3 regions of the Neobacillus sp. FW104-15D2 genome follow, and region 2 is predicted to be linked to each of the others. Evidence: predicted binding sites of a transcription regulator. Region 2 holds the regulator's gene; each other region holds the start of a gene.
The links. The regulator Rex, encoded in region 2, represses fermentation and respiration genes when NADH is low (regulators of the CRP and FNR family bind a similar motif). The targets are predictions, from matches to a motif close to TTGTGAAATATTTCACAA.

Region 1: a site for Rex is predicted at 1,545-1,562, ahead of AC3WR0_RS14990 (DoxX family membrane protein). Genes of this name have one in related genera too.
Region 3: a site for Rex is predicted at 1,442-1,459, ahead of nirB (nitrite reductase large subunit NirB). Genes of this name have one in related genera too.

What each region holds. Positions count from the first base shown of each region.
Region 1 is NZ_JBYTCJ010000018.1:43,145-46,429, reverse strand. Features, by position in the region: gene AC3WR0_RS15000 (CarD family transcriptional regulator) at 204-689, opposite strand; gene hpt (hypoxanthine phosphoribosyltransferase) at 895-1,425, opposite strand; gene AC3WR0_RS14990 (DoxX family membrane protein) at 1,644-2,156, shown strand; gene AC3WR0_RS14985 (DUF7847 domain-containing protein) at 2,523-3,285, opposite strand, start outside.
Region 2 is NZ_JBYTCJ010000049.1:15,702-18,986, forward strand. Features, by position in the region: gene AC3WR0_RS24340 (CPBP family intramembrane glutamic endopeptidase) at 22-756, shown strand; gene AC3WR0_RS24345 (YdiK family protein) at 753-953, shown strand; gene AC3WR0_RS24350 (redox-sensing transcriptional repressor Rex) at 1,146-1,799, opposite strand; gene moaC (cyclic pyranopterin monophosphate synthase MoaC) at 1,826-2,317, opposite strand; gene AC3WR0_RS24360 (ABC-F family ATP-binding cassette domain-containing protein) at 2,538-3,285, shown strand, end outside.
Region 3 is NZ_JBYTCJ010000028.1:56,032-59,316, reverse strand. Features, by position in the region: gene AC3WR0_RS19605 (STAS domain-containing protein) at 453-1,106, opposite strand; gene nirB (nitrite reductase large subunit NirB) at 1,535-3,285, shown strand, end outside.

The DNA.
Region 1 (3,285 bases), on a different contig from region 2:
GATTTTCTTATTCAAGGCCAAATCTCAGTCTTTCATCCGGAAAATTGCCCTAAGACTGCCTGTCATGGACAAATTTCGGAATCAGCCTTGAAAATATCTAATACAAAAGCACCTTACTCAACGGGAGTAGGTGCTTTTAATGAAAAGTAATTTTTGAAGTTGCTATGGGGTAATGGGGTGAAATGGAGCGGAAGTGTGTAGTTTTAAACTAGAACGCTGTTTTTTAGAAATTCCACAGCTTGCACTTCATTAATTCCTTTGATTAATTCTAATTCACCCAAAAATATTTTCTTGGCATTCTCGAGCATTTGCTTCTCAACGGAATTAAGTGACTTTTCTTTTTTAATCCTTAATAAATCCCGAAATACTTCGGCACCTTCTTTTAATTTTCCGGTCCTCATTTTATCGGTGTTGATTTTGAATCTTTGTTTCCATGGCAATGACAAATCTGATTCTCCATTGTGGAAAATGTCTAAAACATTCTCCATATAATCCTCGTCTGCAACTAAACGAATATTGGAATTGTCGATCTTCTTAAGGGGAATCATCACCTGCATGGTATTCCCGTAGATTTTGATAACAAAATATTTTTGTATCTCTCCCTGGATCTCTTTTTCTTCAATTCCTTCAATAGTTCCTGCACCGTGCATCGGATATATAATGTTGTCGCCAATTTCGAACAAATTCATCCACCTCCGTTAAACTCCTTTAATCATAGCACTTTTTTAAAAAATAATCAAATAATATATATTATCACTGTTCAAAAGCACTCGTCAATAGTTTTTGCTCATTTGTTGAATTTTTTTTAAATCCTATCCTCACCTTAAAGTAAGCGGTTTCAAAACATTAAAATAAAGCTGCTCATTGCTGAACAGCTTCCAAAATAAAATCCGGTTATTCCACATACTCCACACTCGCAATATAGGGTAAATTACGATACTTTTGACGAAAATCTATCCCATATCCCACAATAAATTCATCAGGTATAACAAAGCCAACATAATCTACAGGCAAATCAACTTTTCTTCTCTCAGGTTTATCCAAAAGGGTACAAATCTTTATTTGTTTTGGCTTATGTATTTTTAAGTGATCGAGCAAAAAGTGCAATGTAAGACCGCTGTCAATAATATCTTCAACCACTACTACGTTCTGGTCTGTTATATTAGCATCAAGATCTTTTAAAAGTTTTACCTTCCCGGACGTTTCAGTGTCATTTCCATAGCTGGAGACCGAAATGAAATCGACTGCTATCTCTCCCTTCATCTTGCGAATCAAATCCGCAGCAAAAACAAAAGAACCTTTTAGTACAACAATGAAGGTTATAGGCTCTTGGCTAAAGTCGTTTTGAATTTCTCCTGCAAGCTGTTTTACCCTTTGTCTGATTTCCGTCTCGGTAATCATTCTTTTTTTGATTTTATAACCCATTCCCTCACCCCTATATTCCTTTTATCGTATTTTCCCCTATTTTTCCACTGATTAATCTTGCAGCTCTCAAGCCTTTAAGATCATGCATGTCATATTCTGTTCAAAATGTTTTGACGGAATTGTGAAACCATGCACAAACTCCCCTCAAATTAAAATCATTAAACTATAATGACAATGTAATCACATTATTAATATTAATTCATAAAGGGGTTTTTAAAATGTTTAACAAAACTTTAAGGGAAAACAAAGTCTCTGCTATCATTCTCACTTTCATTCGTTTGTACGTTGGCTATGCCTGGTTCGAAGCCGGCCTTCACAAAATTACCGGCGGATTCGATGCTTCAGGATTTTTAAAAGGCGCGATCGGCAATCCAGTAAAAGGTCCAGACGGAAGCGTTCTTTACGGAACATATCTTACTTTTTTAAAAAGCTTCGCTCTTCCTAACGCTCACATCTTCAACGTTTTAGTACCTTGGGGCGAGTTACTTGTCGGTCTTGGCTTAATTCTTGGATGCTTAACTACAGCTGCAATGTTCTTCGGTTTAGTGATGAACTTCTCTTATCTAATGGCTGGCACTATCTCTTCTAATCCAATGGATATCCTGCTCGGTGTTATAATCTTAGCTGCAGGATTTAATGCTGGTAAAATCGGTTTAGACCGCTGGGTAATTCCTTTCATCCGCAAAACAGCTTTAAATGGAAATAACAATACTGTAAAACAAAATGTTTAACCTTTTTGCATAAGTAATATAAATCGAAAAGCACCTTATTCCTAATGGATAAGGTGCTTTTATTAGTTAGCCTTTACTCCCTGAAACTGTGCATTCTGTTGATTTAGGAGAAAAGGTGAAAATACTGCTTACAATTATTAGAGCGAATAGAAGAACAAGCCAAATCCTTAGAAGCAATGAATTTTTCACCGGCTCCCTGCCCCTTTCAGGAATCGGCTCTTTCGAGTTAGTTCGATTCTTCAAGCCACTTCATAACAGTTCTGCGGAAGGAAAAATATTCTTTCAAGTGCTCCGTGCCTTATTTTCATCAAGCATGATTATCACCTTGCGAATGTATTTATAGGTTTTTTATTTGGTATTCTTGAATTATTCCTTTATATCTTTTGCATCATGCCTGGTCTTTAAATCAAGATACATAACCGCATAACCAACTGAGAAGAACAAAGTTGTAAATAAGCTTGTCAAGTTGGTAATAATCGAATTTAAAACACTATTCCCAAGAACGGCCGAGAAGGTTCCCTGTACAACTAAACTGATTGCGGCAACGATTAAATAAAACACAATATAAAGACCAAGAGTTGCCCAGGTACGTTTCCTCGAAAGTCTCCAGCTCCGTCCAAAGCCTGGTGACTTTTTATCAAGGACAACCGAAGCAAAATAAAAACTCCAGCGAGTTAACAATAAACCTATCCCCAAGGCAAAGCCCAAAAATAAAATAATGCCGAGGAGGACTCCCAAAAAGGGATTGGCCATGGCCCCTAAAAAGCTAATTAAACCGATAATAATTCCTGGAACAATGATCAGTCCTGTAACGATTAAAACGAATAAAAGTGTGCTGCCAAGCATCGGCCAAAAGCGGGAAAAGCCTTCTTTTAACACTAAACGGACCGTAAACTCTTCATTCCTGCGAATATGATTTATCACAAACAGAATAGCGGCATCGGTAACCGGAAAGAAAACAAGACTTATCACACCGACTACTATCAATCCCCAATCGGCACTAATGCTGCTGGAATTTATCGTTCCATTAGTACCTTCTTTAAAACCGGATATAATCTGTTCATACCAGGCGCCACCGCTGCCAGGTTCCCTTATAAAGCTTTGTCCTGAAAAAAGCTGAACAATCGCT
Region 2 (3,285 bases):
GCCTGAAAGGGAGATTATATATTGAAAAAGGAATATTGGATTATTTTAATTGTATATATCGCCATGCAGCTGTCGAGTTTCGTCGGAATTCCGCTTGTCACCCATATACTCGAAGCTTCGGGTAACAGTACTTTAGAATCGCAGCGGCTTGCTATACCGTATTGGCTGCTTATAAGCTTTACAGCTGCCTTTTTAATTACATTGTTTTTATTGCGAAAAGAAAGAATGTCGCCTGAATTTGCCCGAGGCCGTACTTCTGTCGGCAGCTCGGTGGCATGGGCTATCGGCGGTGTTTTTCTTGCTCTTTTTGCCCAATCAATTGCCGCAAGCATTGAAAGACTTCTGGGAATTAATATGGGATCTGAAAACACCCAGGCTATTTTAAAATTAATTCAGGCTTTTCCTTTAGTGTTGGTTATCAGTTCCATTATCGGACCTATCCTTGAGGAGATAGTGTTTCGAAAAATTATCTTTGGCAGCTTATATAAGCGCTTTAACTTTTTCATATCCGCTTTGATTAGTTCTGTCGTCTTTGCGCTTGCCCATATGGAGCCGGTTCACATTTTACTGTACGCTTCAATGGGATTTACCTTTGCTTTTCTATATGTCAGAACGAAAAATATCTTTGTATCCATGTTCGCTCACGTGGCGATGAATACTTTTGTCGTATTAGTCCAATCTGTTTATAAAGACCAAATCGAAAGAATGATGCAGGACGCTGACAAAATTCAAAGCTTTATTGGAGGATTTTTATGAGACAGTCACCTTTGTTTTCGGGCATCATTTATTTCCTGCTCGGCGTTCTGTTCACTTATTTTGCCATTCAGGATGTTCAGGACGATGGATGGGGATTTTTTACCTACCTGCTTGTTCTGCTGGCCACATTTGATGTAGCCTCAGGCCTTAAGATGGTAGGTTTTCATTTTAGGATTAAAAAGCATACAAAAAGGTGAGTTCCGGAATTGGAACTCACCTTTTTATTTTTTAGGCTGTGTTAAAAAAGCAGCGCTGATTGTAACGCATGAAAGGAGACTCCAGCGGGAAAATTGGATCAGGTGGACCCCACAGGAGCTGAAGTTTGCCGAACCGCTCGCGGAAAGCGAGTGTCTTGGAGCGAAAATCTAAAAATAAGTTTATCGCCTTTTTTAAAGTGCTTCTTCTTCTGAAGGATAATGCTTCAGAAAGTATATTAATGATTGCAGCTCAACAGCAAGGTCTATATGGTGCACTCTTATTGTAGGCGGCACGTGCAAACGGGCAGGTGTAAAGTTTAAAATCCCTTTAACGTCTGCCTTAATAAGTCTGTCTGTTACCGGCTGGGCTGCAGGAGCGGGAACGGTTAAGATCACAATTTGTATTTTTTCAGATTTTAGGTATTTTTCAATGTCATCCATATGGTAGACGGGAACATCACCAATTTTGGAACCCACTCTTTCGGGGCTAATATCAAAGCCAATTTGAATTTTGGTGTTGTTATTTTTCAAGAAATTATAATTCAATAAAGCCGTTCCCAAATTTCCGACACCAATAAGTGCGACTTTTGTCAATTCATCCTGATCCAGTGTTTTTCTAAAGAAGGTCAATAAGTAATTAACATTATAGCCATACCCCTTTTTTCCGAGCGCTCCAAAATAAGAAAAATCCCGTCGAATAGTGGCTGAATCAACTTTTACTGCGTCACTCAATTCTGCTGAAGACACCCTCTGCTTTCCTGATGTATGGAGATGATTGAGAAAGCGATAATAGAGCGGCAGTCTTTTGGCCGTTGCCTGTGGTATTTTTATGGTCTCATTGCTCATGTTTCTTTCCTCTCTCCTCTAATGAATTATAGTTCCGTTCTTTTGAAATCGCCATTCTTCCCTCCGGTTTTTTCAACCAGATAAGTTGGCCCAATGACCATCCCTTTATCAACTGCTTTGCACATATCATAAACGGTCAGTGCACACACAGAGGCGGCTGTTAACGCTTCCATTTCAACACCTGTTTGTCCCTTTGTTTTCACTGCCGCAGAAATATTTAATTTATACTCATCCTGGCCTTCCTCTTCCCATGAAAAGGTTACATTTACACCTGTAAGCGAAATAGGGTGGCACATAGGGATGATGTCCCATGTTTTTTTGGCTGACATAACAGCTGCTACCTGGGCTACAGCCAGCACATCGCCTTTTTTCATTTCCTGGTTGGTAATCTTGTTATAGATTTCTCTGCTAACTTTTATACTCGAGTGGGCATGTGCAGTTCGTGCTGTTTCCGGCTTACTGCTGACATCGACCATTTTTGCCCTGCCTTCATCATTAAAATGTGTAAATTCAGCCATTATAAAAACCCCTCTCATCAAAATAATACACTATTTTTCCCATATTGTGTGTGAACTTTGTATTATTCTTCACATATGTTTATTTGGTTTTTATTGTTTTTATATATTAATCTGCTTAATATTTTCGCTTCCATTCTTTTAAATTCCTTTTGCATGATTCACTTTATTGCCGGTGTACCTCTAATCGGTTAAACTTATCGTAAGTACTGAGGTGAATAAAATGATTTTATTACAGGTTAATCAGCTGGAAAAAAACTATGGCGCTGAGCTTATTTTATCGAATATAAAACTGGAACTGCAAACCAGGGACCGTGTTGCTTTGGTAGGACGGAACGGAGCAGGAAAATCTACACTGTTAAAGATTATCGCCGGCCACCTTTCCTATGACGGTGGTGAAATTATAAAACCAAAGGATGCCACGATTGGGTACTTGGCACAGAATACTGGACTTGAATCCAATTTATCCATTTGGGAAGAAATGCTGTCAGTTTTTGAGGATCTTCGTAAAATGGAGAAAACCATACGCGAGCTGGAGGTCAAGATGTCTGACCCCGATGCATTCTCAGACTCTGACCGATATGAAAGAATTTTGCGGGAATATGACTCTTTACAGGTGAAGTTCAAGGAACTTGGAGGCTATCAATATGAAGCCGATATTCGATCTGTCCTGCATGGGCTTAATTTCCAATCCTTTGACCACTCTACTACTGTCTCTTCATTAAGCGGTGGCCAAAAAACAAGATTGGCACTTGGTAAGCTATTATTAAAAAAGCCGGATATTTTAATACTGGACGAACCTACCAACCATCTTGACATTGATACTTTAACTTGGCTTGAGCAATATCTTCAGGGCTATGAAGGAGCCATTCTGATTGTTTCCCATGACCGTTATTTCCTTGATAAGGTGGTTAATCAGGTTTATGAGCTTTCCCGCCGCCAGATTCAAAGATTTCCCGGAAACTATAGTT
Region 3 (3,285 bases), on a different contig from region 2:
GAGAAAGAGGTAGAAGTTTCAAGGAAAGGAGTAGAAGTTTAAGAGAAACAGGTAGAAGTTTCGAGGAAAAGAGTAGAAGTTCTGCGCGAAAAGGGAGAAGTCCAAGTTGGAGGGCTAGATAGGGAGGCCCATTTAACAGGAAAAGTAGAAGTTTAGGAGAAAGAGGTAGAAGTTTCGATGAAAAGAGTAGAAGTTCTGCACGAAAAGGTAGAAGTATCGAGGAAAGGAGTAGAAGTTTTTCTAAAACGGAGAGAACCAAAGCGAGTGGACCGGCTTGAGCCGGTCTTTTAGTGTGAGAAAGAGGTTGAAGTTTTACGAGAAGGAGTAGAAGTTTCGAGGAAAGGAGTAGAAGTCTTCACAAAAAGGGGAGCAGGCTTACTGAAAAGGTTATGGGCTTCCTCTAAAAGAGCATAAAACAGGACCGGCCCCTGCCGGTCCTGTCTTAAAAATTCTTATTGTAAGTTTTGTAGTACGTTTTTTAATGAATTTTCTGCACGTATGTTGTTTATGTTGAATCCCAGGTTAACAGCAGTTTGTGCGACGTCCGGACGGATGCCGAGGAATGTAGTAGTGACGCCGACTAGTTTTAAGGCTTGAACAACCTGGATCAGTTTGTGGGCAACCATCGTGTCGACGGCAGCAACACCAGAAAAGTCAATTATTAATTGAGTTATTTTTAAATTAACACTTTGTTCCAGTGTGGATTCCATTATCCATCTGGCCCTTGCTGTATCAATGTCCCCGATAAGCGGCAGAAGCCCTATGTGATCGGAAATAGGAATGATAGGTGAGCTTAATTCCATGATTAAATTGGATTGGGCTTGCAGTCTGTCTAACAGGATATCCATGAACACACTGGTAAATGTCTCTAGGACGTAATCAAGTGTATAGTTAATTGTTCTTTCCCATTCAAGGAGGTCATCGACAGTTATTTCTAAATCGGTCTCTTTTATAAACTTTCTGATGTTTTTCCAATATGCCTCGCGGAAAATTCCAGAATTCTTGGCAACTTCCGTTAAGGAGGTATTAGATTTTACACGGTCCGCGGCTGTTTGTTTGGTCCATTTTGAAATGCTGTCTTTCATTTCTTCAGTAGTTTGGAGCAAGCATTCTGCAACAACCTTCACATATCCAGTGTTTTGGTCGGTTACTTTATTTGCTACCTCAGGAGGGGCATCAGCAGAGTAATCAGATCCTTCTTTGATCTCTCTATAGCTTGCTCAGTCTTTAGTAACCTCTGATGCATGTTCAATTAAATATGCGTAAAGGGCTTGTGTTTTTGGATTCATAAGTAATCCCCTCATTATTTTATGTCAAAGTTCGTGCTTTCCAATAATAATTTTCTGCAAACTTGCTTGCCATGTCAAATTTTTTATGTGAAAAAATAGTCGATTCCTGTTTTATGACAATCCTGTGAAACCCATCACACATAGTGTTATCGATGTGAACTTCGTCACAATTTTTAGAGGGCCTCCCGTTTACAATGTAAACATGAAGAAATTAAATTTTAAGAAACGACAGGGAGAGACCCGTTATGAATAAGAAAAAGTTAGTCATGATTGGCAACGGCATGGCAGGTGTAAGAACCGTTGAAGAAATCCTAAAACTGGCACCGGATCAATTTGACATTACGATTTTTGGAAAAGAACCACATCCAAATTACAATAGAATAAAATTGTCCACTCTTCTTCAGGGGGACACAAATTTTAATGACATTATTATGAACCCGCTTGATTGGTACGAGAAAAACAATATTAATCTATATACTGGCGAAGCGGTTACTGAAATTAGTACAGAAGACAAAACGGTTTTTACAGATGCAGGACGAAAAGTAGAATTTGATGAGCTTATAATTGCCACTGGCTCAAATTCTATTATATTACCTATTCCAGGTGCGGAGAAAGAAGGAGTAACTGGTTTTCGAGATATAGATGATTGTGAAAAGATGATCAAAGTCTCAGGCAGCTATAAAAAAGCAGCTGTTATCGGCGGAGGACTTTTAGGTCTTGAAGCAGCAAGAGGGCTGTTAAACCTCGGAATGGAAGTTAAAGTAATTCACTTAATGGCCGACCTAATGGAACGGCAGCTAGACCCAACTGCTTCCGGGATGCTGAAAAAGGAATTGGAAGCTCAGGGAATGGAATTTTTAATGGAAAAACAAACGATTGAAATCCTTGGGGATGACCGTGTAACAGGGCTTCGCTTTAAAGATGGATCCGAAATAGATGTCGACCTCGTGGTGATGGCAATTGGAATAAGGGCAAACACTGCAGTAGCCAAGGAAAGTGGCATTTATGGCAATCGCGGTATTGTTGTGAATGACTTCATGGAAACAAATATACCGAACGTATACGCAGTGGGGGAATGTGCCGAACACCGTGAAATTGTTTATGGACTCGTCGCTCCTTTATATGAACAGGGAAAGGTTCTTGCAGCCCGCCTTTGCGGCAAGGAAAGTGCTCCATACCAAGGATCTGTAACAGGAACAGGTTTAAAGGTTTCAGGTGTTGACCTGTATTCTGCTGGTGAAATCCAGGATGATGAAACGACAAAAGCAATCAAGGTCCACAATGAATTCGATGGTGTATATAAGAAAATTTTAATTAGGGACAACAAGATTGTCGGCATTGTGCTATACGGCGATACAAACGACAGCAATAAGCTGTTCAGAATTCTTTCCAAAAAAGAAGATATCAGCGGCATGACAAGCGTTTCTCTTCTTCAGTCGGAAAATAGCGGTGAAGAGGGAGAAAATATAGCAGCGATGCCAGAGGATGAGTTGGTTTGCGGCTGTAACGGCGTAACAAAAGGTACAATTGTAGAAGCCATACACACTCAAGGCTTGACCTCGGTCGATCAGGTAAGCAGCTGTACAAATGCCGGACGCTCTTGTGGAAGATGCAAAGGGATGGTTGGAAAGATTCTTTCTCATACCTTAGGAGATTCCTTTAAAGCAGATCTTCAAAAAATCAGCCTTTGCGGTTGTACCACGTTAACTCGCGACGAAGTAGTAGCGGAGATGAAGGAAAAAGGCTTAACAAGTATTAAAGAAGTCATGAATGTCCTGGGTTGGAAAAATGAAGAGGGCTGTACAAAATGCCGTCCTGCCCTTAACTATTACCTGGGCATGATTTATATGGATGAGTACAAGGATGACCGTGATTCCCGCCTTGTTAATGAAAAAATGCACGCTAATATTCAAAAGGATGGAACATATTCTGTTGTTCCAAGAATGTATGGCGGTGTGACAACTGCCGAAGATTTGAAAAAGATTGGCGAGGTTGC